3 regions of the Solidesulfovibrio carbinolicus genome follow, and region 1 is predicted to be linked to each of the others. Evidence: predicted binding sites of a transcription regulator. Region 1 holds the regulator's gene; each other region holds the start of a gene.
The links. The regulator sigma-54, encoded in region 1, starts transcription at its own class of promoters, with help from an activator protein. The targets are predictions, from matches to a motif close to CTGGCACGGNNNNTGCTT.
Positions count from the first base shown of each region.

Region 2: a site for sigma-54 is predicted at 4,296-4,313, ahead of sqr (type III sulfide quinone reductase, selenoprotein subtype). Genes of this name have one in related genera too.
Region 3: a site for sigma-54 is predicted at 3,505-3,522, ahead of nifJ (pyruvate:ferredoxin (flavodoxin) oxidoreductase). Genes of this name have one in related genera too.

Region 1 is NZ_CP026538.1:2,704,428-2,714,884, reverse strand. It holds gene C3Y92_RS12210 (acyltransferase family protein) at 1-189, opposite strand, end outside; gene C3Y92_RS12205 (B12-binding domain-containing radical SAM protein) at 262-2,439, shown strand; tRNA gene C3Y92_RS12200 (tRNA-Ser) at 2,704-2,797, opposite strand; gene C3Y92_RS12195 (nucleoside deaminase) at 2,883-3,416, opposite strand; gene C3Y92_RS12190 (phosphoribosylformylglycinamidine synthase subunit PurQ) at 3,697-4,509, opposite strand; gene C3Y92_RS12185 (CTP synthase) at 4,684-6,315, shown strand; gene C3Y92_RS12180 (KdsC family phosphatase) at 6,526-7,062, shown strand; gene rpoN (RNA polymerase factor sigma-54) at 7,194-8,624, shown strand; gene hpf (ribosome hibernation-promoting factor, HPF/YfiA family) at 8,675-9,223, shown strand; gene C3Y92_RS12165 (PTS sugar transporter subunit IIA) at 9,224-9,673, shown strand; gene rapZ (RNase adapter RapZ) at 9,762-10,457, shown strand, end outside.
Region 2 is NZ_CP026538.1:3,301,162-3,311,618, forward strand. It holds gene C3Y92_RS14705 (sensor histidine kinase) at 1-281, shown strand, start outside; gene C3Y92_RS14710 (sensor histidine kinase) at 349-2,001, shown strand; gene C3Y92_RS14715 (response regulator) at 2,191-2,583, shown strand; gene C3Y92_RS14720 (sensor histidine kinase) at 2,543-3,502, shown strand; gene C3Y92_RS14725 (response regulator) at 3,532-3,921, shown strand; gene sqr (type III sulfide quinone reductase, selenoprotein subtype) at 4,393-5,634, shown strand; gene C3Y92_RS14735 (DUF1641 domain-containing protein) at 5,648-6,310, shown strand; gene C3Y92_RS14740 (response regulator) at 6,336-6,692, shown strand; gene C3Y92_RS14745 (hybrid sensor histidine kinase/response regulator) at 6,921-8,849, shown strand; gene C3Y92_RS14750 (PAS domain S-box protein) at 9,214-10,457, shown strand, end outside.
Region 3 is NZ_CP026538.1:2,177,473-2,187,929, forward strand. It holds gene nifJ (pyruvate:ferredoxin (flavodoxin) oxidoreductase) at 1-3,439, opposite strand, end outside; gene C3Y92_RS09705 (sigma-54-dependent transcriptional regulator) at 4,053-5,492, opposite strand; gene C3Y92_RS09710 (PAS domain S-box protein) at 5,489-8,899, opposite strand; gene ftsY (signal recognition particle-docking protein FtsY) at 9,198-10,457, shown strand, end outside.

The sequences.
Region 1 (10,457 bases):
TACGCCGACCAGGAAGAGAAACAGGGGAAAAACCACGTCGGCCAGGGTCAGCCCGTGCCACTGGGCGTGGAGCAATTGGGGATACACGAAGCGCCGGTCGCCGGGATTGTTGACCACGATCATGGCGGCAATGGCCAGGCCGCGCAGGGCGTCGACGGAAAGCAGTCTGGATATGGTGGGGGTGGGCATGGCCGACTCCTGAACGGCGGGCCGAGGCTGCTGCCGTCAGGGCCATGTTACGCCCCCAAAGCCCGAAGTGGAATGCTGGTGTGGATGGGGCCTTCAGTGGTCCTTGCCCAGGCCAAGGACGTTACGGGCTTGTCTGGAACAGGCGGGGTCAGTGTAACGTTTTTCGATGCCTATCGACTAAAAGCCCTGAGCATGGGGAGCCTCCGGGAACGGAGAGGAAGCTGCCTTGCCAGGAGGACGGGCGATATGGCCATTCGCAAAAAGGTGTTGCTGTTTAATCCGCCGCCCAATCCTGACATCGGGCCGCAGCTGCACCTTGAAAGTCTCGGCCTGGGCTATGTCGCCGCCTCCGTGCGCCGGGAGCTGGGCAGGACCCATGCGGTGACGCTTTGGGACTGCAGTCTGATCGACAAGTCCATGGCTCACGTACCCGAGGTGCTTCAGGCCATTGCGCCTGACTATGTCGGCCTGAGCCTTTCGGCCATGAACGCCGGGCAAGGCGTGGCCCTGGCCGCCCAGGTTCGCAAGCGCCATCCCCGGGCCAAGATCCTGATCGGCGGCATTCTGGCTTCTTCCCTGCCGGCTGAGGAATTGGCTTGCTACAGCCCGGACGCGATCATTCGGGGCGAAGGCGAAACGCTTGTCCCGCAGGCGTTGGCCTTGCTTGAGGACGCCGCACCTGGTCAGGTGTTGGAGCTGGTCCAGGAGCAAGCCCTTGATGTGGACGCCCTTGCCTGGCCCGCCCGGGACATGTTGCCCTGGCAGCTCAAGATGCATGCCCAGGCCAGCGTCGCCGCCTCGCGCGGTTGTCCGTACCGATGCAGTTTTTGCAGTATCCCCAAAGCCGGTCCCATCAGGAAATGGCGTCCTCGGGACATCGACGACGTGGTCGATGAGATGCGTTTTCTCTATAAGACCTACAACATCGCCCACTTCTATTTCGTTGACGACAACTTCATCCTCAATTCCAAGCCTTCCTTTCTGCGGGCCGAACGCTTCGCCAAACTTGTACGGGACAAACTGCCTTGCATCCGTTTCGGATTTATGTGCCGATCCTCAGCCATCGACAAACGACTCATCAATAGTCTGAAGTCTGCCGGCTTAGCGGGTGTTTTTCTCGGTATAGAGTCGTTTTCCCAGGCTGTCCTTGATCGCTATAACAAGAAGGAGACCGTTGAGGGGCACATACGGGCCATTGCCGTCCTTAACGATCTGGACATAACCATCAATCCGGGGTTTATTTTCTTCGATCCCTGGACCAGCGCTTCCGAGATGCGGCAGACGATAAGCGTCATGAAGGACATCGATTTTCCATCACTGCAATCCATCAATTCCAAATTGACCTGCTATCGCGGAACGGCCATCGAACAACAGCTGGAAGAACTGGAGAAGCCAGAGACACGTCTGGGTATACGCGGCTATGCCGTCAAGGAAGCGCAAACTGCAATCATTATGGAGCAATGTTGCGACATATTTCAAAATCAGCTGCTTTCTGATCCTGATTATGTCGAATATCAGCATTGTCAGTATGTGTTGGGATCGTTGCAGCCTTTTTTTCTCAATACGCCTCAGGAATCGCTCTTTGTGTTGCATTATGCGCAATGCAAGACGCTGTGGAAGGCCGGAGACATGGCCGTTTTGCAGCGGATAGACGACTATTTGCGCAGTGCGAGCGCTCCGGGAGCGTCAGCCGGCGCTGTGCTGGACGCCCACTCCCGGGAGCGCTGGCGCAAGGGCAATGCCTGCGCCAAGCTGTTTTTCACCCTGGCGCAACCGCATCTGGTTCGCGCCGTGGCCGCCGGCTGCGCCGAGGAGGCCCGGCTGGCCGTACTGGCCTTTAATGTGCCCGGCGGGCACCTCGACATGGCCGGCCTGCTCGACCAGCCCGGCGCAAACGGCGGGAGCAACGACGTCACCATCGCCCAGGCCCTGGGCTATGCCTGGGATGCCGGCTCTATGGGCGGCTATCTGCGCCGCTTGGTCCGCAACAATGACGTCCAGGCCCTTGTGGCCCTCGTGGAGTCGGCCTGCCTGACGTTCAACTTTGCCGTCATTGAAGCGGTGGAACGCTGCCTGGAGGAAGCGGGCATCCCAGCCGCCGAATCCGTGGTGGACAGCCTGGGGCAGGCTAGGCAACTGTTTCGCTCCAGCTATCCCGAGTTTGTTTTGGCCCAGGCCCAATCGTCGATGTCGGTCGCCTCAAGGGTCAGGACGACAAGACCCATGGTCAACTCCTGTCCAGCCGATTAAGCCTTTCGATCAGGCCGAAAAGACCGACGACAAGGCAGGGTGAGGACGCAACAGAGCGTATCCATCGAAAACCTCCTTCAAGGGGCTGTCGATGGCCCGGCTACAACCCTGGGACATGGGGGCGGCGTAGAACCGCGGGGCGAGGGCGTAATTTTTATTTGCGGGAGAGGGAAGAGGTCGTGGGGCAGGCCGTATTGGGACGCAAGAAATCAGCGGCGTTTGTGCGTCGCTGGATATTGTAACTAGCTTGTTTTGTTGATCAATTGGCGGAGAGGGTGGGATTCGAACCCACGTGCAGGCTATTAACCCGCAACCCGATTTCGAGTCGGGCCCGTTACGACCACTTCGGTACCTCTCCGCACAGAGAGCTGGAAGGGAGTCGGCAAATTATCCTCGGCCCGGCTGGTTGGCAAGCATTTTTTCGCGTGGGCCGCAATCACGCCTCAACCCGCTCCACCGCGCCGCTTTTCCCGGAAAAAATCCCGCAACAGTCCGCCGCATTCCCCGGCCATGATTCCGGACACGACGTCGAAGTGGTGGTTGAAAAAGGGCAGGTCCGGGCCGGGCAGCCGGGAATCGACGACCCCGGTGCGCGGGTCGGTCGCGCCATAGACGAGCAGGCCCACACGGGCGTGGATCATGGCCCCCAGGCACATGAGGCACGGCTCCAGGGTCACGGCCAGGATCGTGCCCGGCAGCCGGTAGTTGCCGACCTTGGCCGCCGCCTGGCGCAAGACCCGCATCTCGGCGTGGGCCGTGGGATCGTTTGTGGTGATGGGCGCGTTGCCGGCCCGGGCCAGCAGTTCGCCGTCGGCGGAGAGCAAAACAGCGCCCACCGGCGTCTCGCCCAGAACCGCCGCCGCCCGGGCCTCGGCCAGGGCCAGGGCCATCACCGCCTCGAAATCCGGCCAGCCCGGCGGCGGGGCGGGCAGTTCGCCACAGGCGGCGTCGAAGCGTCTGACGGGAACCAGGGCCATGGCGTTTGTCCGGCTGGCGCACTCGGCAAGGGGAGCGCGGTAATAGAGGTTCTTGTTGAGGCGGCACGGTGGCCAGAAGTACAGGGCACACGGCTTTCTTGGTCGCCGGAAGGTCCGACACCATGGACGCGGCAACGCCTTTACAGGCCGAAATCTGGACGACGCTGCGCGTTTGGCGGCGGTTGCGACCTTGGCCAACGGCGTCCTGGGATGGGCAGCGGCAAAAACGGCCCGGCGCGGGAGGTCCCCGGCCGGGCCGTAGACTGGCGGAAAAGCCCGATCAGGCCCCGGCGCGCAGATAGGCCACGGCGTTTTCGAAAAGAGCCGTGCCCAGGGTCGGTCGCGCGCCCCGGGTGTAATCGGGGTGGTTGGTCGGATGGTTGAAGGCCTCGGGATGGGGCATGAGCCCCAGGATGCGGCCCGTGGGGTCGGTCAGTCCGGCAATGGCCTGGGGAGAACCGTTGGGGTTGGCCGGATAGTCCATGGTGACCGCGCCCGTGGCCGGGTCGGCGTACTGCAGGGCCACGGCGCCGCTGGCCATAAGTTCGTCGAGGACGGCCGGCTCCATGGGCACGAGCTTGCCCTCGCCGTGGCGCACGGGCAGGTCGATGACCGAAAGGCCCTTGGTAAACACGCACGGGCTTTGCGGGTTGGCCCGCAGCGTCACCCAACGGTCCTCGAAGCGGGCCGAGTCGTTGTTGGCCAGGCTCACCTGGCGGGCGAAGTAGGCTCCGCCCAGGGCCGGCAGAAGGCCGAGCTTGACGAGGAGCTGAAAGCCGTTGCAGATGCCGAGGATAAGGCCTCCGGCGTCGAAGAAGGCGCGCAGCTGGTCAAGAAGCGGTTCGCCTGCGGCGGTCTGGGCATGTTTCCAGCGCACGGCTGCGGCCTGGGCCGCGCCAAGGTCGTCGCCGTCGAGAAACCCGCCGGGAAAAATCAAAAAATTGTAGGCGTCGATCCTTGTCCGGCCGGCCACGATGTCGGAAAAGAATACGATGTCGGTAACATCGGACCCGGCCATGCGGGCGGCATGGGCCGATTCGACCTCGCAGTTGGAGCCGAAACCGGTGATCACGAGGGTGCGCACCTGGGGCATACGGGGAAATCCTCCCAAGGGTTCCTTGAAAAATTGCTTCCGAAAGCTTACTTTGCGCGGCTGAACATACGGGGCCGCACCGGCCGCGTCAACCGCGCCCGGGCCAAAGGCCTGGCGGTGGGCGCATTCCGCCGGGGTCGCCGGGACGGACCCGTGAAACAAGGACGGCATGCCATGAAGACCAAGTTTATTTTCGTTACGGGAGGGGTGCTGTCCTCCCTGGGCAAGGGACTCGCCGCCGCCTCCATCGGCGCGCTGCTCCAGGCCCGGGGACTCAAGGTCACCATCCAGAAACTCGATCCCTACATCAACGTCGATCCCGGCACCATGAACCCGTTCCAGCACGGCGAAGTGTACGTCACCGACGACGGGGCCGAAACCGACCTCGACCTCGGGCATTACGAGCGCTACCTCGGCGTGCCCATGAGCCAGAACAACAACTTCACCTCCGGGCGCATCTATTTCAGCGTCATCCAGAAAGAGCGCCGGGGCGACTACCTGGGCGGCACCGTCCAGGTGATCCCCCACATCACCGATGAGATCAAGCGTTCCATCCTGGGCGTCGCCACTGACGAGGATGTGGCCATCATCGAAATCGGCGGCACGGTGGGCGACATCGAGGGCCAGCCCTTCCTGGAGGCCATCCGCCAGCTGCGCATGGAACTGGGCAAGGAAAACGCCCTGTACATCCACCTGACGCTGGTGCCCTACCTGCGCACGGCCGGGGAGGTCAAAACCAAGCCCACCCAGCACAGCGTCAAGGAACTGCGCTCCATCGGCATCCAGCCCGACATCATCATCTGCCGCAGCGAAGTGGATCTGGCCCGGGACATCAAGCAGAAGATCGCGCTTTTTTGCGACGTCGATGCCGACGCCGTGTTCACGGCCGTGGACGTCAAGAGCATCTACGAGCTGCCGCTGCGTCTCTATGGCGAGGGCGTGGACCAAAAAATCGCCATTTTGCTGCGTCTGCCGGCCAAAAACGCCGAACTCGAACCCTGGCGCGACCTCATGTACCGCCTGGAAAACCCGGTCGGCACTGTGTCCATCGCCATCGTCGGCAAGTACGTGGACCTCAAGGAGGCCTACAAGAGCCTTCACGAATCCCTGGTCCACGGCGGCGTCCACGCCGGGGTGTCGGTCAATTTCGTTTACGTCAACTCCGAGGAGCTGACCCGGGAAAACGTGGCCGCCACGCTTTCGGGCATTGACGGCATCCTCGTTCCCGGCGGTTTCGGCTCGCGCGGGGTGGAAGGCAAGATCGCCTCCATCGAATACGCCCGCACCAAGAAGATCCCCTTCTTCGGCATCTGCCTGGGCATGCAGTGCGCGGTCATCGAATACGCCCGCAACGTGCTGGGCCTGGACGGGGCCAACTCCGAGGAGTTCGACCTGACCACGCAACATCCGGTCATCTACCTCATGCGCGAGTGGTACGACTTCCGCACCCAGACCATCGAGCACCGCGACCCGACCAGCGACAAGGGCGGCACCATGCGCCTGGGCGCCTATCCCTGCGTGGTCGCGCCGGGCACCAAGGCGGCCGCCGCCTACGGCGCGTCGGAAATCTCCGAGCGCCACCGCCACCGCTACGAGTTCAACAAGGCCTACGCCGGCAATTTCGAGGAAGCCGGCTTGGTCTTAAGCGGCCTGTCCCCGGACGGCGAACTGGTCGAGATGGTGGAGCTGCCCGACCATCCCTGGTTCCTGGGCTGCCAGTTCCATCCCGAATTCAAGAGCAGCCCCATGCGTCCGCATCCGCTGTTCCGCGAGTTCGTGGCCGCGGCCAAGCGGCACAAGGGCTAGACGGCCCAAGCGCAAAAAGATGGCTCGGTCCGGGGAAGGCGGCTTCTCCGGACTTTTTTTGGGCCAAAGGGCTGCATGGCTTGGCAAGGCTCTAAAAACGTTTATCTTCTGGTCATGGTGCGATTTTTGGGCTAGATTGCGCCTGTCGGCGGCCAGGGTAGGGCGTTGCTTTTTCGCTTCGCGGCCGTCGTATCGCAAAGGGAGTCTATTATGTCCGAAGACGCCAAACTGGCCATTGCGCGCGCCCGGGACGTGGAGCTGCTGGTGCTCGACGTTGATGGGGTCATGACCGACGGCGGCATCTACGTCGATGCCCGGGGCGAGGTGATCAAGCGTTTCCATGTCCACGACGGGTTGGGCATCAAGGCGGCCCAGGCGGCGGGACTGGCCGTGGCGGTCATAAGCGGCCTGGACAGCCCGGCCGTGGCCGCCCGGATGCGGGAACTGGGCATCGAGGAGTACCACCCCGGCCACTACCGCAAGGTGGGTGTGCTGGAAGGCATTCTCGCCCGGGCCGGGTTGGCCCCGCATCAGGCCGCCTTTCTCGGCGACGATTGGGTGGACGCCGGCCCCATGGAGCTGGTCGGGCTGCCCATGGCCGTGGCCGACGCCCAGCCGGAGATCCTTGATCTGGCCTTGTGGGTGTCGCGGCGCGGGGGAGGGCAGGGCGCGGTGCGCGAGGCCGTGCGTTATATTTTGGCCGCCAAGGGCCGGTTGGAAGCCGCCTACCAGTGGTTCCTCGGCTGAAGGCCGATAGTGCCGATTGCCACAAGGCTTCAATTGTGGCATGGTTTTTGTTGGGCGGGGTGGCCCTCGTCCGGGCAAGGCCCACAGACAATTCCCGATAACGTCAACGACATTCGAGCACGGCGGTAAGCATGGCCCTGGAACTGCGGCAGCAACTCAAGCTTTCCCAACAGCTGGTGATGACCCCCCAGCTGCAGCAAGCCATCAAGCTCTTGCAGCTGTCGCGGCTGGAGCTGCTTGAAAGCGTGCAGCAGGAGCTTTTGGAAAATCCTCTTCTGGAGGAATCCGTCGAGGAGGACCGCCAGCCCGAACGCGTCATGGTCGAGGACAACAACGGCCCCACGGGAGCCGACGCGGCCATCGAAAAGGAACTGCTCAAAAACGCCGAGTGGGACGACTACCTTGGCGATTTCGCCAGCACGAGCAAGCAGTCCCTGTCCCGCGACCTGGAAGTGCCCGAGGAGGGCATGGCTTTCGACGCCCGTTTGGCCTCCAAGCCGTCCCTCGACGGCCACCTCGGCTGGCAGATGCACCTGTCTAATTTTACGGCCAAGGAAGTCGAGATCGGCGAGACCATCGTCGGCAGCCTCAATTCCTCGGGCTATCTGCGGGCCACGGTGGAGGAAATCGCCGGCATGGCCAACGCCGACCCGGCCCATGTCGAAAAGGTGCTCCACCGTCTCCAGCGCTTCGATCCCGTGGGCGTGGCCGCCCGCACTCCCAGCGAATGCCTGCTCATACAAATCGAGGTCTACGGCTATGACGATCCCATCCTGATCGAACTCGTTCGCGAGCATCTCGAAGACCTCGAAAAGAAGCGCTACAAGCCCCTGGCCAAGAAATTTCACCTGACCATGGAAAAGCTCAAGGAATACCTGGAGCTGATCCAGACCCTCGATCCCATGCCCGGGGCCAGCTATGGTTCGGGCGACCCGATCTACGTCAGCCCGGACGCCTTCGTCTACAAGTACGGCGAGGACTTCGTCATCCTGCTCAACGAGGAGGGGATGCCGCGCCTGGGACTCAACATGTCCTACACCGACGGCAGCCTGCCGCGAAACGACAAGGACAAGGACTACCTCCAGGATAAGATGCGTTCGGCCATGTGGCTCATGAAGAGCCTGTACCAGCGCCAGCGCACGCTTTATAAGGTTTTGGAGAGCATCGTGAAGTTTCAGCGCGGCTTTTTCGAGGACGGCGTGACCCGGCTGCGGCCGCTGATCCTCAAGGACGTGGCCGACGACATCAGCATGCATGAGTCCACCGTCAGCCGCATCACGTCCAACAAGTACGTGGCCACGCCCCACGGCATTTTCGAGCTCAAGTTCTTTTTCAACAGCGCCCTGGAGCTCGACGACGGCGGCACCGTGGGTTCCGAATCGGTCAAGGCCATGATCAAGCGGATTATTTCCGGCGAGAACGCCAAGAAGCCCATCAGCGACGAGGCCATCGCCGACATGCTCAAAGACGAGCTGCAAATCAACATCGCCCGGCGAACCGTGGCCAAGTACCGCACGGCCATGGGAATCGAGTCGTCGTCGAAGCGCAAGGCGGTTTTCTGATGCTTCGGGCCGGGATTCCGGCCCCTCACCACGCCAGCCTGGAGGATTCTATGAACATCACCTTTAATTTCAAGAATTTCGAGCCGTCTGACCATTTGCGCGATTATGCCAGGAAGCGCTTTGAAAAGCTTGGCAAGTACACCTCGTCCACCGACACCTCGGAAGTCCAGGTCAACCTGGCCGTGGAAAAGACCCGGCAGATGGCCGACGTCATCTTCCTGGCCGACAATATGCATATCTCGGCCCATGAAACCTCCGAGGACATGTACTCCACCATTGACCTGATCCTCGACAAGATCGAGGCTCAGGCCAAGAAGTTCCGCGAGAAGCAAAAGGACCGCCGCCGCCAGACCGTGGAGCAGGTCCGCATGGACGTCATCAGCATCAGCGAGGACGCCGCCGGCGGCCGCGTGCCCACCATCATCGAAACCGACGAGTACCAGCCCAAGCCCATGGCCGTGGAAGAAGCCGCCATGCAGCTTGAGGCCCTCAAGTACGAATTTTTGGTGTTCATCAACTCCGAAACCGAACGGCCCAACGTCATCTACCGCCTGCGCAACGGCGACTTCGGCCTCATCGATCCTGGAACGGGCGCTTAGATGCGGTTAGAGGACTATCTCCAGCCCGAGTTCGTCATCGGGAATCTTGCGTCGGAGTCCAAGTCCGAAGTGTTGGCCGAGCTCGTGGCCCCCATCAAGAAGCAGTGGCCCGATTTTGACGCCAAACGCGCCCATCAGGTGCTGCTCGACCGGGAAAACCTCGGCACCACGGGCATCGGCGACGGGGTGGCCATTCCCCACGGCAAGATGGAGAGCCTCGAACGCATCGTCATCGTCGTCGGGAGAAGCCTTGCGGGCGTCAGCTTCGATGCGCTGGACTTCAAGCCCTGCCGCATCTTCTTCCTGGTGCTCGCGCCCGAGCATGTCGCGGGCCTGCATTTGCGCATTCTGGCCCACATCTCGCGGCTTTTGTCCGACGAATCCTTCCGGCGGGCCTTTTTGGCCGCCGAAACCGACGAGGCCTTGCGGCAGGTGCTCGCCGCCGCCTAAGGCTGCCTGAAAAAACGTTTCCCGCGCGTTTGTCGTCACACAAACGCGCGGGAAATTTGTTAAGCCCTTGGGCCGGAAGGTGAATGCCATGGAACATGCGGCCAGGGAACTCCCCGTCGTTATCTTGACCGGCCTGTCCGGGTCCGGAAAATCCACAGCCCTTCGCGTCTTCGAGGACCTGGGTTTTTTTTGCGTGGACGGGTTGCCGGTCAGCCTCGTGCCCAAGCTCATGAGCCTTTTCGACGACAAGGGCGGCCAGCGCTACAAAGGCCTGGCCCTGGGCATGGACGTGCGCCAAGCCGACCTCGACACCGACTGGGGCGCGACCCTGGCCGAGGTGCGGCGCAAACAGGACCTCACCCAGATCATCTTTTTCGAGGCCGACAACGGCGAGATCATCCGCCGCTACGCCACTACTCGCCGCCCGCATCCTTTGGAAAGCGCCGAGAGGGGCCTTGAGCAAGCGGTCGTGGCCGAGCGCGAACGCATGCGCCCCCTTCGCGACGCCGCCGACATGGTGCTGGACACCACCCATTTCACCATCCACGATCTGCGCCGCAAGCTCCAGGAGAAATGGGCTTCCATCCGGCCCACCGCCGGAACCCTCAAGGTCCACGTCATGAGCTTCGGCTTCAAGTACGGCCCGCCCTCCGAGGCCGACATGGTTTTCGACCTGCGCTTTTTGCCCAATCCCTATTTCAACAAGGAACTGCGCGAGCGCACGGGCAAGGAAGCGGCGGTGCGCGATTACGTCCTGGCCGAGGAACCGGGCCGGGAGTTTTTG
Region 2 (10,457 bases), 600 kb from region 1:
ACGGGCAGATCGCCTGCCGGGCCGGGGTGCGGGACGGGCTGGCCGTCATCGCCGTGGAAGACACCGGCCAGGGCATCCCCGCCGACATGGGCGAAGCGGTCTTTGAGAAATTTTTCCAGCTCGGCGACGTCACCACCGGCAAAATGCCGGGCCTGGGCATCGGCCTGGCCGCCGCCCGGGCCGTGGTCAAGCGCCACGGCGGCGCCATCACGGCCCACGGCCTACCCGGCCGGGGCGTCCGCGTCGAGGTCGCTCTGCCCCTTTTCGAGGCCGCCCCATGACCCTTTGCATTGCGAACTCCCTGGGCTATCGTGCCCCATGCGTCCCCATTCCCGCGAGGCCACTGCCATGATTCAGGACGAACTCAGCCGGCTGCGCCTAAAGCTCATCGCCGTCACCCTGGCCTTTTCCTTTATTCCGCTTTTAAGCCTCGGCCTTGGACTCTACGCCAAGTTCTACGACACCTACACCGAGAAGATCTACGGCAACCTGCGCAATCTGGCCGACAACAAGAAAGTCACCATCGACCTGTTTCTGACCGAACGCGTGGCCCAGCTTTCCAACCTGGCCCTGACCGAATCCTACGCCGAGCTGGCCGGCGACGCGTATCTCGAACGCATTTTCGGCGTGCTCCAGCTGCACAGCAAGTCTTTCCTCGACCTGCAGGTCATCGACCAGAACGGCATCTGTGTCTCCTACGTCGGCCCCTACCAGTTGCGCGGCATCGACTACAGCCGCGAGGACTGGTTCCGCACGGTCATGGCCAAGGGCATCCACATCAGCGACGTGTTCATGGGCTTTCGCAAATACCCGCATTTCAACATCGCCGTCAGCCGCCGCGAGGGCGAGCGAACCTGGGTCCTGCGCGCCGCCATCGACTCCGACATCTTCGATTCCCTGGTGCGCACGGTGCAGCTCGGCAAATCCGGCGACGCCTTCCTGTTAAACGCCCAGCACGTGCTCCAGACCAAGCCGCGCTTTGGCCACGACATGTTCGACACCGTGCCCTTCCCGGACATCCCCCGATTTTCCGGCACCCGGGTGGACGAGCTGACCATCGGCGGCGAGGTGTCGCTCTACGCCATGACTTGGCTCAATCTCAAAGACTGGCTGCTGGTCATCAAGGACGATCCGGGCGAGGAGCTGCTGCCCTTGTACCGGGCGCGCTGGCTCCTTATTTTGCTGCTGTGCGGCGGCGGCACGCTCATCGTCATCGGCGCGGTGTTCATCGCCAACGGCACCGTGCGCGAGCTCATCCGGGCCGAGCGGGAAAAGGCCACCCTGGACGCCTCGCTCACCCAGTCGAGCAAGATGGCCGCCCTGGGCAAGCTGGCCGCCGGCGTGGCCCACGAGGTCAACAATCCCCTGGCCATCATCATGGAAAAGGCCGGCTGGATGCGCGATCTCTTAAGCGAAGAGGACATCAAGGCCAGCCCCAATTTCCAGGAATTCGCCGACGCCGTGGCCAAGATCGAGTTCCACGTGCGCCGGGCCAAGGACGTCACCCACCGGCTGCTCGGGTTCGCCCGGCGCATGGAGCCCACCCAGGAGAACCTCGACGTCAATCTGCTTCTGGAACAGACCCGGTCGTTTCTGGAAAACGAGGCCAACTTCCGGGGCATCGCCTTTGTGCGCGACTACCAATCCGACCTGCCCCACATCGAATCCGACGCTTCCCAGCTCCAGCAGGTCTTCCTCAACATCCTCGACAACGCCATCGACGCCATCGACAAAAACGGCACCATCACCATCGCCACGCGCAAGCTGCCCGACACGCCGGAAGTGGAAATCGCCATCGCCGACACCGGCAACGGCATCCCGCGTGAAACCCTGGAGAAGATCTTCGATCCCTTCTTCACCACCAAGAAAGTCGGCGAAGGCACCGGCCTTGGGCTGACCATCAGCTACAGCATCATCGAAAAGCTGGGCGGCCGCATCCAGGTCGCCAGCGAGGAAGGCAAGGGCACCACGTTCCGCATAACCCTGCCCGTGGCCGTCTGAGTCTTGCGCCCCGGGGCCGGAGGTCCGCGCCGCGACGCACGCGGCGCGTCCCCCGGCCTGGCCGCTGCCGGACCGCGAGGTCGGGCGGCGGATGGCCCCGAAAAACCGAAACCGACCGGATCACCCATGCAACAAACAGGCAGCCCGACGCCGGGTTCGCAACACCCGAACGCCTGGAGAGAGGTACTGATGGGACTTCGCGTCTTGGCCGTGGATGACGAGGCCGATTTCATCGAAACCCTGGTCAAACGGTTCACCTACCGCCAGATTCCCGTGACCGCCGCCGGCAACGGGCCTGACGCCCTGGCGTTTTTGGAGCGCGAACCCTTTGACGTGGTCATCCTGGACATGCGCATGCCCGGCATGGATGGGCTGGCCGTGCTTCAGGAAATCAAGAAGCGCCACCCCCTGGTCGAGGTCATCATCCTCACCGGCCACGCCTCGGTGGAATCCGGGATGCAGGGCATGTCCCTTGGAGCCTACGACTACGTGCTTAAACCCGTGGACTTTGGGGAATTGCTGGAAAAGGCCAAGAAGGCCTATGAGCGCAAAAAGCTTAATGAATCCCGGGCCGACGCCTGACGCTCCCGGGCTGTTGCCCGGGGAACACGCGCCGCCCTTGTGGCCCCATACCCTGCTCGCCCCGGGGCTGGCCGGCGCGGCCGTGCTCTCGGCCCTGGCCGCCCCGCCCCTGGTCGGCGTGGGGCTGGCCCTTTTCGCCGGGGCCATCTGCATCGGCTCGGCCCTGACCCTGGCCCGGCGGGTGCGACGCGGCGAACGCGAACTCCACGAGCTCGACATCAGGCTCCTGCATTCCCAAAAGCTGGCCGCCATCGGCGAACTGTCCTCGGGCATCGCCCACGAGATCAATAACCCGCTGGCCATCATCACCCAGGAAATCGACCTGGCCCGGGAACTCTTTGGCCCCAATGCCTGCCCGGCCCAGGAGGATCTGGCCGACATCAAGGATTGCCTGGATCAGGTCGGCAAGCAGGTGGCCCGCTGCCGCCAGATCACCCACAAGCTCCTCAATTTCGCCCGCAAGATGGAACCCGTGCTCCAGGAGGAAGCCCTGGAGCGGGTCATTGAGGACATGGCCGTTCTGGTCGAGCGCGAGGCCGCCGGGCGCGGCGTGGCCATCCGGCGCGACTACGACCAGTCCCTGCCGCCCATGCGCACCGACGTGCCGCTGTTGCGCCAGGTCATCCTCAATCTCCTCACCAACGCCCTGCACGCCACCCCCGAAGGCGGAACCATCACCCTGGCCACCGGCCGCCAAAACGGACGGGCCGTCATCGAGGTGCGCGACACTGGCTGCGGCATTCCCCCGGAAAACCTGCCCAAGGTCTTCGATCCCTTTTTCACCACCAAGGAACCCGGCAAGGGCACGGGCCTTGGCCTGTCCCTGTCCCACGGCATCGTCGCCCGCCTGGGCGGCAATCTCACGGCCCAAAGCGCCGTTGGCAAAGGCTCGGTTTTCACCGTCAGCCTCCCCCTGTAACCAACGCCCGATTCGCCACGGAGAACCCCATGGCCGACCCCATCCGCGTCCTTATTGTCGATGACGAGGAACGGTTCCGCGAAACCCTGGCCAAGCTCCTTGGCCGCCACGGCTTTGTCGTGCGCGAGGCCGGCAGCGGCCCGGCCGCCCTGGAGCTTTTGGCGCAAGCCCCCTGCGACGTCATCGTGCTGGACGTCAAAATGCCCGGCATGACCGGGGCCGACGCGTTGCCGCTGTTGCGCGCCGCCTGCCCCGAGGCCGAGGTGCTGGTGCTCACCGGCCACGCCTCGGTGGACATCGCCTCGACCATGATCGCCGGCGGCGCGGCCGATTATCTGCTCAAGCCCTGCCCCACCGAGGAACTCGAAGGGGCCATCCGCGCCGTCTACGACCGCCGCCAAGCCACCCGGCCCCGCTGACGGGGCGCGCGCGGCCCCAAACCGCTCACCGTCCCCGGCGGCTCTCCGCCTGCACCACATGAACCACCGGCCGCCCGGCCCCCGGCTTGCTACGGCAAACCAGGGTCCGGGCGGCTTGTCGTTTGGGCCATACGCTGCCCCGGACGCCGACTCGCGGCCAACGCCCCCGCCCCGCGACAACATCCCTTGACCGTCAACATTTGCTGACAAAGACCGTATGAATTAAAACTTCAATATTTTAGATAAATTAGCAACACAAACCCGAGTTGCGACAAGTTTTGTTGCTCCAGCCCCCGCTGGCCGGACCGCCCCGGCCGCCTGGCCATATCCAAATAAATCCTTCAAAATAAACACGTTAAAGACATCGCGCCAAGTTGGACCAGCCCTTGCTTTGGGGAAGGTCAGGTTACGCGGCCGCAACCGACGCGCCGCGACCCTGCCCAACCAACAACTCCTCAAAGCGAGGCAATGATGAAAAAGCTGTTGATCCTTGGCTCGGGCGCCGGCGGCGTCATGGTGGCCACCCAGCTCCGCAAGAAGCTCGATCCCCGGGAATGGAAGATCACCATCATCGACCGCACCTGGCAGCACCACTATCAGCCGGGCTGGCTTTTCGTGCCGTTTGGCATCTACGACATCAAGGACTGCATCAAGCCGCAGACCGACTTCATTCCCTCGGGCGTCGATTTCGTCCAGGACGAGATCACCAACGTCGATCCGGTCAAGAAGGTCGTCACCTGCAAGGGCGGCTCCCACTCCTATGACTGGATCGTGGTCGCCACCGGCTGCCGCATCATGCCCGACGAGATCGACGGCATGCTCGACGGCTGGGGACAGGACGTCCACAACTTCTACACCCCGGACGGCTCCATCGCCCTGGCGAAAAAGCTCAAGCACTTTAAGAAAGGCAAGCTCGTGCTCAACATCGCCGAGATGCCCATCAAGTGCCCGGTGGCTCCTCTGGAGTTCGTGTTCCTGGCCGACTGGTTCTTCATGACCCAGGACAGCCGCTGCAACATCGAGATCGAGCTGGTGACCCCGCTGACCGGCGCCTTCACCAAGCCCGTGGCCGCCGAGATCCTGGGCCGGATGTGCGAAGAGAAAAACATCAAGATCGTGCCCAACTTCGAGATCGCCCAGGTCAACGCCGACAAGAAAACCATCGAGTCCCACAAGGGCGAGGAACTCGATTACGACCTGCTCATCTCCATCCCGCCCAACTTCGGCTCCCAGGTCATCATCGACAGCGACATCGGCGATCCCATGGGCTACATGGACACCGACCACCACACGCTGAAGTCCAAGAAATACGAGAACATGTACATCATCGGCGACGCCACCAACGTCCCGACCTCCAAGGCCGGCTCGGTGGCCCACTTCGAGTCCGAGATCGTGGTGGGGAACATCCTGCGCGAGATCGACGGTCTGGAGCCCCTGCCGGAATTCGACGGCCATTCCAACTGCTTCATCGTCTCGGGCTACGAAAAGGCCGTGCTCATCGACTTCAACTACAAGATCGAGCCGCTGCCGGGCAAATTCCCGTTCCCGGGCATCGGGCCGCTGTCGCTTTTGGAAGAATCCTTCCTCAACTACTGCGGCAAGATGATGTTCAAGTGGGTGTATTTCAACCTGATGCTCAAGGGCAAGGAACTGCCGCTGGAGCCCCAGATGTTCATGGCCGGCAAAAAGCGCATGGGCGCTTGCGCGCTGTAGGGAGGTGCGTCCAATGACCACCGAGGAACGCATTCTTGAACGCCTTGAGTCCATCGAGGCGGAGCTGAAAGAACAACGGGTCGCCCGTCTGGAACGGGGCGAGATGTTCCACGACATGAACCCGCTCATGAAGTCGGGATTTAAAATCCTGCTCAAGGAACTGGGGTCCGTGGAAGCCGGTTTCCAGCTCGAAGACCTCTTCGTGCTGATCAAGCGCTTCCTGCGCAACATCGGCAACCTGGCCTACGCCCTGGAGCAGCTCGAAAACATCATTGAACTGTGGCACACCATGGAGCCTCTGGCCAAGTCCATGGTCCACACCGGCATCCGCAGCCTGGGCGAACTGGAACAGCGCGGCGTGTTCCGCACCTACGCCGCCATGATGGATGTGCGCGCCAAGGTCGCCGCCCATTACGGCCCCGACGACATCGCCGCCATGGGCGACAGCTTCGTGGCGCTCATTGGCCTGCTCAAGAAGATGTCCGATCCCAAGATGCTTGAACTGCTCGACAAGCTCACCGACCTGCCGGCCGGCCTGGATCTCACCAAGGCCGAACCCGTCGGCCCCCTGGGCATGGTCAAGGCGCTTGGCGATCCCGATCTCAAGCGCGGCATCGGCGTCGCCCTGGAACTGGCCAAGGGCCTGGGCAAATTAAGCGAAGCCGCCCCCCGTTAAAGACCACCAAAACGAGGATGCCATCATGGCCAAGAAGATACTCATCATCGACGACGATCCCGAAGTCGTCAGCTACTTAAAAGACCTCTTCGACGGCGAAGGCTTCACCACCTTCACCGCCACCGACGGCGTGGCCGGCCTGGAGCAGGCCCAGGTCCACAACCCGGACCTCATCACCCTGGACATGGACATGCCCGCCCGTGGCGGCACCCTGTTCTACGTGAAGCTGCGCAAGGAACCCGGCCTGGCCGAGATTCCGGTCGTCGTGATAAGCGGCGTCGGCCCCCGTCCACCGGCCCTTGGCAGCAACGTGCCGGTCATCAGCAAGCCTGTGGACCGGGTCAAAACCTTGCGCCTTGTCAAGGAGATGCTTGGGGAATAAGCCTGAGGACGACTTCGGGAAGCCGCCGACTTCGACCCTCGGCTTCGCCCTTCCCCGGTCCCCGCTTGGGCACTTACCCCCGCCGGCTCATGCGGCGCGGCCTTCCATGGACACTTGCGTCGGCCGACCGCCCATCGGCCGCCATGGAGGCCGCGCCGCCAGCCGGCGGTTATTTTTCACCGCCGGCCGTCGCCATGACGCGACGGCCAAGACTTTCGGAGAGGGCGCATGAACGAGAAGGTGCTGCTGGTTGACGACGACGAGGCCATCCGCGAAGTCCTCAGCCTCTCCATCGCCGACCTGGGCTACGACGTGGAAACCGCCCCCGGCGGCCGCGAAGCCCTGGACCTGTGCGCCACCTTCAAGCCCTCCATCGTGCTCACCGACATCAAGATGCCCGGCATGGACGGCATCGAACTGCTTTCGCGCGTCAAGGCGCTTGATCCCGAGATCGAGGTCATCATGATTTCCGGCCACGGCGACATGGAACTGGCCATCGAAAGCCTCAAGCGCCAGGCCCTGGATTTCCTCACCAAGCCCGTGCGCGACGAACTGCTCACCGCCGCCCTGCACCGGGCCGCCGACCGCGTGTCCATGCGCCGCCAGATCGCCGAACACACCCGCAATCTCGAACGGCTGGTGCGCGAAAAATCCGCCCGCCTGGTCGAGATGGAGCGCCGCATGGCCGTGGGCCAGGCCGTGGAGGGCGTGGCCAGCGCCATCGAGGGGCTGATTGCCTCCTTCGACCAGGGGCCGAGCTATTTCAACCAGATGCCCTGCTGCATCGTCATCCACAACCGCTACCTCGAAATCGTGGCCGTAAACACCCTGGGCCGGCAGCGCCTGGGCGAGGTGGTGGGCAAGATGAGCTGGGAACTCTACGCCGACCGCCAGGGCAGCGGCAACGCCTGCCCGGTCTGGCGCACCGTGGAGCAAGGCCAGGGCCAGCGCGGCCGCGAGACCTTCCGCGACAAGGACGGCCGCGAGATTCCGGTGCTGGTCCATACCGCCCCGGTCTTTGGCACGGACGGTCAGGTGGAGCTGGTCATCGAGATCGCCGCCGACGTGGCCGAGGTGGGCCGGCTCCAGGAAGAACTGCGGGCCGTGCGCGAAAAGTTCCAGCGCCTGTTCGACGCCGTGCCCTGCGCCATCGCCGTGCTGGACCAGGACTTCACCGTGGTCGAGGCAAACCGCCAATGGCGCGCCGACTTCGGCGAGGCCGAAACCGGCCCCTGCCACAAACTCTTTGCCCACCGCGACGACCCCTGCGAACACTGCCCGGCCGAAAGCTCTTTCCACGACGGCGCGTCCCACGAAGGCGAAACCGTCGTTTCCACCCGCTGCGGCGCGGCCAAAAACATGCTCTTGCGCACCGCTCCCATCCCCGACGCCGCCGGCGAAACCAGCCAGGTCATCGAAATCGCCGCCGACATCACCCCCATCCGGGCCCTGCAAGACCACCTCGCGTCGCTTGGGCTCATGCTCGGCTCCATGTCCCACGGCGTCAAAGGCCTGCTCACCTCCCTCGACGGCGGCATGTTCAAGGTCGAAACCGGACTGTCCCGCGAGGACTGGACCCGCGTGCGCGACGGCTGGGGCGTGGTGTCCGACAAGATCGGACGCATCCGCAACATGGTCCTCGACATCCTGTGGTACGCCAAATCGCGCGAACCCGAACTCGCCCCCGTCTCCATCGAAACCTTCGCCCGCGATCTGGCCGGCATCGTCGAAGCCAAGGCCAAAAGCCGCGGCGTGGCCTTCATCCTGCGCCTGGGCGAGGCCGAGGGCACCCTGCCCATGGACGAAACGGCCCTGACCTCGGCCATGGTCAACCTGCTCGAAAACGCCGTGGACGCCTGCGCCGAAGACAAGGTCAAGGCCTTCCACGAAGTGACCCTGACCGTGGAAGCAACAGCCGAAGCCGTGACCTTCGTGGTCGCCGACAACGGTGTGGGCATGGACCAGTCCACCCGGGAACGCATGTTTACGCTGTTTTTCTCCTCCAAAGGCTCGCGCGGCACCGGACTGGGGCTTTTCATCGCCAACCAGATCGTGGCCCAACACAGCGGAGCCATCGCCGTGACCTCCGAACCCGGCGTCGGCAGCGCCATCGCCGTGCGCCTGCCGCGCGGCGATGGCGCTGGGGTGTGCGCTTAGGGAGGTGCCTCCGGCGGCCAGGAGAGGCGCGGCCTCTCCTGGACCTCTCCGCCGGGGGCCTGAGGCCCCCGGACCCCCCACATGGAGAAAGGGATTAAGGGGGTTATGACGTGGATTGGTTCTCCGGCAGGTTAGCAAGCCAAGGGGGCCGGGAAGATGCGCCCCTTCCCGACTGCCTTGTTGGCTCGGGGCGAAGCCCCCAAACAATCGCCCTGGTGCTCTCCCTATTTTCAGACTGATTTGATCGTATTATACGTCTTCGACGCATCCACGCCGGACGCCGCGCAACCGTCCGACCCCTTAACCCCCTTCCAGGGGGTCCGGGGGGGATGATCCCCCCCGGCCGCCGGAGGCATCTGCATTCATGTCCCCTTTGCTCACTTTCATACGCAGCCATCTGAGCATCAAGATCGGCATCCCGTTGGCCGTGGTGCTGTTTGGCTGCATCTTTGTCTGGGCCGGTTTCCAGGTCGCCCGCGAGGAGCGCTTTGTCCAGAACGCCGGGGTCAAGGAAGCCGACCGGGTCCTGGCCACGGCGCGTCTTGGCCTGGATTACGCCATGCTGCTCAATTCCCGCGAGGACATCCGGGCCATTGTCGCCAACCTCGGCCGGCTGCCCGAGATTCGGGAAATCCGCATCATCAACAAGGCCGGCCAGGTCATGTTCACGAGCAAGGGCGAGGCTCCGGGCACGCGCCTGGACACCTCGGCCGCGCCCTGCCAAGTCTGCCACCAGCGCACGCCGCCGGCCGTGTCACCCAGCCTGGAGCATCGGCTGTATGCCCGGGAGACCGTGGGCGGCGAGCAGATCTTGCGCATCGTCGGCCCCATCGCCAACGAACCGGGCTGCGCCGAGCTGGCCGGCTGCCATTTCCACAAGGACAGCGAACAGATTCTCGGCGTCCTCGACATCGCCTTTTCCCTGCGCGAGAGCCAGTCGCTGATCGAGGAATTCAAAGAGAACACCGTCTATCTGGCCGCCCTGGTTTTCGGCGCGGCCATCCTGACCTTGTTTCTGGTCATTTTCGTGCTCATCAAGCGCCCGCTGTCGCGCATCGAGGGCGAGGCCCGGACCTGGGCCAAGGGCAAGAAACCGGTCAGCATCGACGAGGACCGCCTTGACGAGATCGGCCAGCTCTCCCGGGCCATCCATCAGATGGGCAGCGACCTCATCGCCAAGAACAGCCAGATCGAGCTGCAAAAGGATCTGTATCAGGACCTTTTCGAGGGCGTGCCGTGTCTGGTGACCGTCCAGGACCGCAATATGCGTCTGCTGCGCTTCAACCGGTCCTTTGCCGAGAAGTTCAACGCCTCGGTGGGCGAATACTGCTTCAAGGCCTACAAGAACCTGGACGCGCCGTGCCCGTCCTGTCCGGTCAAAAAGACCTTCGAGACGGGCCGTTCCCACACCACCGAGGAGACCGGCTGCTACAAGGACGGCACGCGGGCCGACTGGATCGTTACCACCTCGCCGGTCTACGACTCCGAGGGCAACCTCGTGGCGGCCATGGAGATGTGTCTGGACATCACCTCGCGAAAGGATCTGGAGCTGGCGCTTAGGCGGTCGGAGAAGAAGTATTTCGACGTGTTCAACAACGTGCCCGGCGC
Region 3 (10,457 bases), 530 kb from region 1:
ACTTCTTGGACAGTTCGGGATGCATCTTCTCCAGGGCGGCGTAGCGGACTTCGCCAGCCAGGAAACCCTGGAAGTCGCCGGCCGGAGCCTTGGAATCGATGGTCAGCGGGTTCTTGCCCTCGGCCTTGGCGTCGGGGTTGTAGCGGAACAGCGGCCAATAGCCGGTTTCCACGGCCAGCTTGGCTTCTTCCATGGACTTGCCCATGCCCTTTCTAATGCCCTGGTTGATGCAGGGGGCGTAGGCGATGACGATGGACGGTCCCTTGTGGGCTTCGGCTTCAAGGAAGGCCTTGAGGGTCTGGTTTTTGTCCGCGCCCATGGCCACTGAGGCCACGTAGACGTAGCCGTAGGTCATGGCCATGCGGGCCAAGTCCTTTTTGCCGGTCATCTTGCCGGCTGAGGCGAACTTGGCGATGGCCCCCAGCGGGGTGGCCTTGGAGGCCTGGCCGCCGGTGTTGGAGTAGACTTCGGTGTCCATGACCAGGATGTTGATGTCCTCGCCAGAAGCGATGACATGGTCGAGGCCGCCGAAGCCGATGTCGTAGGCCCAACCGTCGCCGCCAAAAATCCAAACGGACTTCTTGGTGAAGAGGTCGGCGTCGGCCAGGATGGACGCCTGAACCGGATCGGCGGCGGAGAGCAGGGACTTCATCTGGTCGCCGTACTGGCGCGAGGCGGCGGCGTCGTCCTTGCCGGCCAGCCAGCCGGCCATGGCGGCGCGCAGTTCGTCGGAGAGGCTGCCTTCCAGGGCGGCGGTCACCTTGTCGGCCAGTTTGTGGCGACGCTGGACGAGCGCCATGTTGTAGCCAAAGCCGAATTCGGCGGCATCCTCGAACAGGGAGTTGTTCCAGGCCGGGCCGTGGCCGTCGGCGTTGACGGCATAGGGAGCGGTGGGAGCCGAGCCGCCCCAAATGGAGGAGCAACCCGTGGCGTTGGCCACCATCATGCGCTCACCGTAGAGCTGGGTGAGGAGCTTGACGTAGGGGGTCTCGCCGCAACCGGCGCAAGCGCCCGAGAACTCCAGCAGGGGCTGGTAGAACTGGCTGCCCTTAAGGTTTTCGCGCTTGACCAGCGAACCCTTGTTTTTGAGCTGCATGGCGAAGCCGTGGTTGGGGACCTGATCGGCGGCCTCCGTCTCCAGCGGCTTCATGACGAGCGCCTTCTGCTTGGCCGGGCAGACGTCGGCGCAGGAGCCGCAGCCCATGCAGTCCATGGGGAAGACCTGCATGCGGTAGGCCAGGCCCTTAAGCTCCTTGCCGGTGGCCGGCAGGGTGTCGAAGGAAGCCGGCGCACCGGCCATTTCGGCCTCGTCGGCCAGGAAGGGCCGGATGGTGGCGTGGGGGCACACGTAGGAGCACTGGTTGCACTGGATGCAGTTTTCCTTGATCCAGTGGGGGATGTTTATCGCCACGCCGCGCTTTTCATACTGGGCGGTGGCCGTCGGGAAAGAGCCGTTTTCGGCAAAGGCCGACACCGGCACGTCGTCGCCCTTTTGGGCCAGGATGGGGCGGATGACCTTGTTGAAGTACTCGGGCTCGTTAATGGCGGCGGCCGGGGCGTCGGCGACGCTGGCCCAAGCGGCCGGGACGGCGATCTCGACTAGGCCTTCCATGGCCATGTCCACGGCGTCGATGTTCATCTTGACGATTTTCTCGCCCTTGTTGCCGTAGGTCTTATTGATGGAGTCCTTGAGCAGGCTGATGGCTTCCTCGATGGGCAGCACGCCGGCCAGCTTGAAAAACGCCGTCTGCATGATCATGTTGATGCGCGCGCCCAGGCCGACTTTGGCGCCGATGGCCACGGCGTCGATGTTGTAGACCTTGATCTTCTTGGCGGCGATGGTGCGAAGCATATGGCCGGGAAGGTTTTTCTCCAACTCCTCGGCGGTGTTCCAGGAGGAGTTCAGCACGAAGGTGCCGCCGTCCTTGATGCCTTCCAGGATCTCGTAGGTGTTGACATAGCTGGGCTTGTGGCAGGCGATGTAGTCGGCCGCGTCGACCAGGTAGGTGGACTGGATGGGCTTTTTGCCAAAGCGCAGGTGCGACACGGTGATGCCGCCGGACTTCTTGGAGTCGTAGGCAAAGTAGCCCTGGGCGTAGAGGTCGGTGTTGTCGCCGATGATCTTGATGGCCGACTTGTTGGCGCCGACGGTGCCGTCGGAGCCAAAACCCCAGAACTTGCACTGCACGGTGCCTTCGGGGACCGTGGGCAGCACGCCGGCCGAGGGCAGGGACAGGCCGGACACGTCGTCGGTGATGCCGACCACGAAGTGGCGCTTGGGCGCGGCGGCGGCCATGTTGTCGAAGATCGCCTGGACCATGCCCGGGCGGAATTCCTTGGACCCCAAGCCATAGCGGCCGGTCATGAGCTTGGGAATGGAACCGCCGCGTTCGACGTAGGCCGAGCAGATGTCTTCGTAGAGCGGCTCGCCGAGGCTGCCGGGCTCCTTGCAGCGGTCAAGGACGGTGACGACCTTGGCCGAGGCCGGCATGACCTTGAACAGGTAGTCCGGGGCAAAGGGCCTAAACAGGCGGACCTTGACCAGACCGACTTTCTCGCCCTTGGCGGTCAGGTAATTGACCACTTCCTCAATGGTCTCGCAGCCCGAGCCCATGGCCACGATGACGCGCTCGGCGTCGGGCGCGCCCACGTAGTCAAAAAGCTTGTAGGGGCGGCCGGTGACGGCGGCGACCTTGTCCATTTGGGCGGCCACGATGCCGGGCAGCACCTGATAGTAAGGGTTGGAGCGCTCGCGGCCCTGGAAGAAGATGTCCGGGTTCTGGGCCGTGCCGCGCAGGTCCGGATGCTCGGGGTTCATGGCCCGGGCGCGGAAAGCGGCGACTTTTTCGTGGGGCACCAGGGCCTTGATGTCCTCGTAGTCGATGACTTCGATTTTTTGGATCTCGTGGGAGGTGCGGAAGCCGTCGAAAAAGTGGACAAAGGGGACGCTCGATTCGATGGCCGAGAGGTGCGACACCAGGGCCAGGTCCATGCATTCCTGGACCGAGGCCGAGGCCAGCATGGCAAAACCAGTGGAACGGGCGCTCATGACGTCGGAGTGGTCGCCGAAAATCGACAGGGCGTGGGTGGCGATGGCCCGGGCCGACACGTGGAAGACGCCGGGAAGCAGTTCGCCGGCGATCTTGAACATGTTGGGGATCATAAGCAGCAGGCCCTGGGAGGCGGTGAAGGTGGTGGTCAACGCGCCTGCGGCCAGGGAGCCGTGGACCGCGCCGGCCGCGCCGGCCTCGGACTGCATTTCACGGATGGTGACGGTCTGGCCGAAGATGTTTTTAAGGCCTTTGGCCGCCCACTCGTCCGCGATCTCGCCCATGGTGGACGAAGGGGTGATGGGGTAAATGGCCGCCGTATCACTCAAGGCGTAGGCGACGTGCGTGGTGGCGGTATTGCCGTCCATGCTCTTCATCTTCTTGGCCATGCTGCTGTCTCCTTAAAGGTTGTCGTTCGACCGAATGGGACAAGGCCGGGTCGACCCTGCCGCATAGGCAAGTCGTGTGCCATCACGGCAAAATGCAAGAATTCCGATGAATTGCCGATAAGATGCAACCGCTCCGGGTCCAGGCGGGTTGCCGTATCCGAGAAGCCGGATGCGGCTTCAGGGGCTAATACCCTGAAATGTATGACTTCGTAAAGCGCTGCTCCAAAGGCGGTTAGTCTGATTTTTCAGACGCATTAGTTGAGTCTGGTTTTTCAGACTTAACGCTTCAAGCCGCGCTGCGCCGGGACAGGGAGTTCAACCCCTTTCGTGCCACAGACAAGGCTTTTTGGCACGTAAAAAGGGCTGAAAATGACTTTGTTCCAAAAGTCCCAAGGAATGGGTCTGGCTTTATTCAGACTTGAACAGTCTGAAAAAGACGACACGGCTGTGGCGTGGCGAGCAATGGCAAGCCGTTACGTCCAGGCGACGACTGGCAACCACCTGCACCGGGCGTCCGGGCATGGGCCGTGGCGTTGGACGGGCGGAGGGGGCGAATCTGACAACTGAATTTTGATAACCGGTTTGTCGGCGAGTTTGTGCCTGAATTCCCAAGCTACTCCCCGGCCGCGTCCTGGTCGGGGACGGCCAGGCCGTTTTTTTTGAGCAAGGCATAGAAGTGGGATCGAGAAAGGCCGGAAATCTCCACCATGGCGGCCACTTCGCGGCCGTGTTCGGCCAGCAGGCCTTCCAGGTAGCGGCGCTCCATGGCTTCCTTGTATTCCTTGAGGGTGCGCCGGCCCACGGGTTCCACTGGAAGGCCAAACCCCGAGGCCAGGGACGTCACGGGCCTGTTGCAGGATTGCATCCCGCGCTCCAGGATGGACTTGGTCACCTTGATGCGCACGTCCTGGGGCAGGTGCATGGAGTAGAGGGTTTTCTCCCGGCCCGAGGCCAGAAAGGCCCGCTCCACGACGTTTCGCAGCTCGCGCACGTTGCCCGGCCAGTCGTAGGCTTCCAGGATGGCCATGAATTCGGCGTCGAAGCCCTTCTGGGGCAGGGCGTATTCGGCGGCCAGGGCGTCGGCGGCGGCCAGGGCCAGGGGTTTGATGTCCTCCACCCGGCAGCGCAAGGGGGGCAGGGCCAGTTCGATGGTCTTTAGGCGAAAGTAGAGGTCGCGCCGAAACGTCCCGGCCTCGACCATGGCGGCCAGGTCGCGGTTGGTGGCGGCGATGAGGCGAAAATCGCTGCGCAGTTCCTCGATGCCCCCCACCGGTCGGAAGGTCTTTTCGTGGAGCACCCGCAGAAAGGTCTTTTGGAGAGACAGCGGCATTTCGCCCACTTCGTCCAGAAACAGCGTCCCCCCGTCGGCCAGGCGCACCAGCCCCACCCGGTCGGCATCGGCCCCGGTGAACGCGCCTTTCTTGTGGCCAAAAAGCGTGCTCTCAACCAAGGTTTCGGTGAGCGAAGCGCAGTCCACGGTGACGAAGGGCTTCTTGGCCCGGCCGCTGTTGGCGTGGATGAGGCGGGCGAAAAGCTCCTTGCCGGCCCCGGTCTCGCCAGTGACCAAAACGGCGGCGGAGGCGGCGGCGGCCCGGGCCACCTGGTCCAGACAGGGCTGCATCCGGGGGCTGGCGGCGATGCAGCCGGAAAGGCTCAAGGAAACCGGCGCGCCATGGTCGCCCCGGCGCTCCTCGCGGTATTTGAGCGCCCTTTGCAGGGTCAGCATGATCTGTTTGATGGGCGAGGGCTTGACCAGATAGTCCCACACGCCTTCCTGGATGGCCAGTTCCGCGCCGTCGGGGTCGCCCATGCCGGTGAGGATGATGACTTCCGGCGCGTCGGGCAGCCGCTTGATGGCCGGCAGGGCGGCCAGGCCGTTGCCGTCGGGCAGGCGGACGTCCAAAAAGACCACGTCGAAGCTCTCGCGGGCGAGCAGTTCCATGCCGGCCTCCAGGACTCCGGCGGCCTCGCTGCTCAGGCCCAGCTTGCGCGTAAGGCTTACAATGGTGTCGCGGACCTCGGGATCGTCGTCAATGATGCAAACGGATTTCATGCGGCTATCGTCTGGGGTTTGGCGTCGAGCACCTCGCGGATGGCCGCCGAGATGATCGCCTGGTTGTAGGGCTTGAGCACGACCTTTTTGATGTTGCCGGCCAGTTCCCGGTCCTCGATGTCGCCCATGCGGCCCGAGACGAGGATGACGGGCAGGCGGGGGGCGATCTCGGCCACCTGTTTGGCCAGTTCCAGGCCGTTGGCGTCGGGCATGTCGTAATCGGTGATGACCACGTCGAAGGCGTCGGGAGCCTCGGCCAGGGCGGCCAGGGCCGGGGCGGCTCCGGGCTTGGCCGTGACCTCGTGGCCGAGCTGGGCCAGGACGCGCGGGATGGTCAGGAGCTGGTCCTCGTCGTCCTCGACAAAAAGGATGCGGTCGCGGCCCCGGTTGGCGGCCGGGCGCGGCACGGCGGCCGGCGCATCGCCCTCGTCGAGCAGCGGCAGGAAGATGTCAAAGACGGTGTGTTCTCCCGGGGCGCTCGTTACCCGCACGCCGCCTCGGTGGCTCTTGACGATGCCGCGCACCACGGCCAGCCCCAGGCCCGTGCCTTCGTTTTTCTGCTTGGTGGAGAAAAACGGATCAAAGATCTTGTCCACGATGTCGCCGGCAATGCCCGGGCCGGTGTCGGCCACGATGATGCGGGCGCAACGTCCGGCCCGCGTTCCCACCTGCCCAGCCTGATCCTCGTCCAGGCTGTCCTCAGTCAGCCTCAGGGCCAGGACACCGCCAGTGGGACGCATGGCCTGGAAGGCGTTGGTGCACAGGTTCATAACGATCTGGTGGAGCTGGGTGGGGTCGGCCCGGCAGGCCACGGGCGCGTCAGGGGTTTCCACCACGATTTTGATGTTGCGCGGCAGCGAGGCCCGGATCAGCCCGGCCGCCTCGTTGACCACGTCGGCCACGTTGATGGGCGCGAACCCGGCCTGGGACGGGCGGGTGAAGGAGAGTATCTGCTTGACCAGCCGGCTGCCGCGCTCGCCGGCCTTGAGCACCCGGCGCAGATCGTCTTCCATGGGATCGTCCGGGTCCATGTCCATGAGCGCCAGCTCGGTGGAATTGATGATGGAGGTGAGGATGTTGTTGAAGTCGTGGGCGATGCCGCCGGCCAGAGTGCCGATGGCTTCCATTTTTTGCGACTGGAGCAGCTGGCGCTCCAGGCTGACCTTCTGGGTCACGTCCTCGGCCGTGGACAGGACGCCGACCACCGCCCCCCTGTCGTCGTGGAGCGGCACCTTCTTGATTTCGAGCAGCACGTCCAGGCCCCGGACGTTGCGGGCGGCCAGCTCCCCGGCGACGGGGCGGTTGTGGTGCATGACGTCGATGTCCGTGGCCCGCACGGCGTCCACGTCCTCGGGGCGAAGCGGCAAGGCGGCGTCGTCGCGGCCCATGAGGTCGGCCAGGCCGTCAAAGCCGAAGAAATCGATGAAGGCCCGGTTGGCCCCCATGTAGCGCAGGGCCTTGTCCTTCCAGGACACAAGCTGGGGGATGTTGTCGAGGACCAGACGCAGCATTTCCTGGGATTCGCGCAGGGCCCGCTCGGCCTCGTGGCGCTTGGTCACGTCCTCCACCACGCCCTCGACAAAGGCCAGATAGCCCTCCGGGTCGGCCACCAGCCGGATGGTCACGTTGGCCGTGACCTGGCGGGCGTCGGGCCGCACGAAACGGGTCTCGAACTGGGCCGTGGCGTCCTCGTCCACGGCCGAGTCAATCAGCGCCGTAAAGCGCTCCCGGCCGCCGAAAAGCACCTCCACCATGTCGCCCCGTCGGCGCAGCAAGGTATCGAGATCGTCGACGCCGAGCATGGACAGCATGGCCGGGTTGACGTCCACGGCCGCGCCATCGGGGGTCATGCGGAAAATGCCCAGGGCCGAGTTTTCGAAGATGCCGCGGTATTTCTCCTCGGCCAGGCGCAGGCGCTCGGCGGCACGCTTGAGTTCCGAGACGTCGTAGAGCACGCCCACAAGCCCGGCGATCTGTCCCTTGGCGCTTTCGTAGACGGCCCGGTGCAGGATGACCGAGTGGGGCGTGCCGTCGGCGGCTTCGATGTCGGTTTCGGCCATGCGCACGCCGGGTTCGCGCAAAAGCCCGGCGTCTTCGGCGTCAAGGGCGCGCGACAGCGGCGAATCGGCCACTCCGGCGCAGGCGTCCACGGTCCGGGGATCGTCGCCCGCGCCGCAAAGCGCCCGGAAGGCCGGGTTGCAGCCACGGTATTGCCCGGCTTCGTCCTTATAATAGATGGGAATGGGGATGGTGTTGACCAGGGTTTCCAGGAACGACACCTGGTCCTTGATTTTTTCCTCCACCGAACGACGGCGCAGGATGTTGGTCACGAGCAGGACCATGACGTAGCACAGGATGAGCAGGCTGATGATGATGGTCCAGAAGACCGCGATGTTGATGTGGTAGAAGGGGTAAGGTTCGTTTATGAGCGTAAAGCCGGTAGGCAGTTTGTCCGTGGTAATGCCCAGGCGCAGCATCTCGCGGAAGTCGAAGATAAACGTGTCGTTGGTTTTGGAGACGATGGGCAGCTCGGCCACGGGCGTGCCGTGCAGGAGCCTGTCGGCCATCTCGGCGGCGATGCGGCCTTCCTCGAAACCGCTGTGCAGCCGCCCGCCGACGATGCCGTGGCCGAGCATGAACTGCCAGGCGCTGTAGATGGGCACGTCGGAATTGGCCCGGATGGCCGAGAGGACCTCGTTGACGGAATAGACGTCCTTCTCGGTATCCTTGTAAAAAGGGATGAGAAAGATCATGGCCTCGTCGGACAGATCGCGGACCCGGCCGAGGATGCCGGTCAGCGTCAGGTTGTCCTCGTATTCGAAGGTGAGCCGGCCGGCGAAGTCCGGCTCCACGGCCCGCAGCTGGTTGCCGATGGCCACGCCCGTCACCGAGGTGTCGCCGAAGATGACGAGCTTGTCGCGGCCGGGATGAAAGCGCAGGGCCAGTTCCAGGGTGGTCTTGATGTCCGGGTTTTCCAGGACGCCGGTGAAGTTGGGGTGGCCGTCGAGCCAGGCGGGCTTGAAGTCGTTGACGCCGCAAAAGACCACCGGCGTGCCGGGAAACAGTTCGTCGTGGTATTCCCGCAGGAAGTCGAAGGCGTAGTTGTCCGAGGCCAGGATGACCTCAAAGCGGGTGTTGCGGTACTTGAGCTTGTAGAAATCGTGGAGCATGGCCCGCAGCACGGGGTCGGCGTACTTTTTCGAGTCCATGTACTCGATTTGCAGGTCCACGTTGAAGTCCGAGGCGGCGAAGGCTTCGCGCACGCCGGCCAGGATCTCGTCGGACCACTGGTAGCCGTTTTGGTAGGCATTAAAAAACAGGACGTTCTTGCGGATCTTCTCAGCCCGGGCAGGGCTGGCCAGAACCAGCAGGAGCAGGGCGAGGCAACAAAGAAGCCTTCGGGCCATGGGGACTCGCGAGGGAAAAAGTGTCGGGCCGCGCGGCCCGGGGAATGTCGTTTCCGAAGTTTGTCATGGCCGGCCCGGAAGTCAAGGCCTTGGCCCGGCTCCCCTTGGCGGCGACGGATTGGGTGCGGATTGCGGCCTTCGGCCCAGGCCGCCGCTGTGGCTACAGCGGGAAAGGATGTCGCCACGTGTGTCGCCACGCAAGAGTTGCTTCCAGGGAGCCTAAAAGTTATACTTTTTGGCCGCGCCGTCCGGCGCGCCCGGTTTGCCAACCCCCTTTCGCACAGAAGGACCACGCCCCATGGGTTTTTTTTCCAAGCTCAAGAAATTCTGGACGGCGGACAACGCCCCGGAAGCCACGGTTCAACCCGCCGCCGAAGCTCCGGCCGAGGCTTCTGCTCCGGTTGACGAAGTCGCGCCTGTCGCCGCCGATGCGGCAGCATCGTCTCCGGCTGCCGAGCCGTCAGCCCAGGTTGCCGCTCAACTCGTGACCGATCTTTCACCACTCGCCGCGCCGGAACCGGCCGACAGCACGTCCCAGCACGAACCGGCCCCCGGCCGGGAACCCGTTGCCGCGCCCCAGGCAGCGGCCCCGATGCCGCATCACGACGTAGTCGATGCAGAGCCTTCGTCTGAAGACCGGCCGGCCCCCCAGGCCGAAGCAACGCCGGCCATCCAGCCTGACGTTCCTGCATCCGAGGCCGAACCGCTGGCCGGGACGGCCCCGACGCCGCAGCCGGAACCCACGTCCGAACCGGCTCCCGCGCCTGAATCGAAGCCGGCTCCCGCCCCCGAGGCGCAGGCCATCGCCGCCGTGGCCGAACCCGTTGTCTCCACGCCCAAGCCCCAGCCTGTCGCCGCGCCCGAACCGACTTCCGTCGCCCCGGCTCCGGCCGCCCCCGCCGCAGCCGAGGACGCGCCGTGGCGCAACGCCCTGGTCCTGGCCCTGCGTCAGGCCGAACCCAAGCTGTCCGTCTGGCTCGACGTGCTGCTGGCCGACGTGGACGTGGCCGGGCCGGTCCTGTGGGAGCGCCTGCGGTTCCTGTTCGAGAGCCTGGAAGCCCCGAGCGCCGAGGCCGACGCCTTTGTCGCCAAGTTCGCCGACTGGGTGGCGGTCATGGAGTACGACGAGGTGGAGTTGTTCCGCTCCGAACTCCAGTACCGCCTGGCCCTGGCCCTGGACCTCGAAGACGAGGAAGACGAGCGCAACCGGCTTTTCCTCAAGCTCTCCGAAGGGCTGGCCAAGACCAAGGAACAGATCGTCAAGCGCATCGACGGCCTGCTTGGCCGCCATGCCGTCATCGACGAGGCCTTCTGGGAAGAGCTCGAGGAGATCCTCATCATGGCCGACGTGGGCTTCGAGCCGGCGGCCAAGCTGCTGGACGCCCTGCGCGACAAGGTCAGAAAGCGGGGAACCACCGATCCGGCCGTGTTCAAGGAGATCTTGCGCGAGGAGCTGGCCGAGATTTTCCGCACGCCCAAGACCATCAAGGCCATCAATCCGCCCGAAGTGGTCATGATGATCGGCGTCAACGGCGTGGGCAAGACCACCACCATCGCC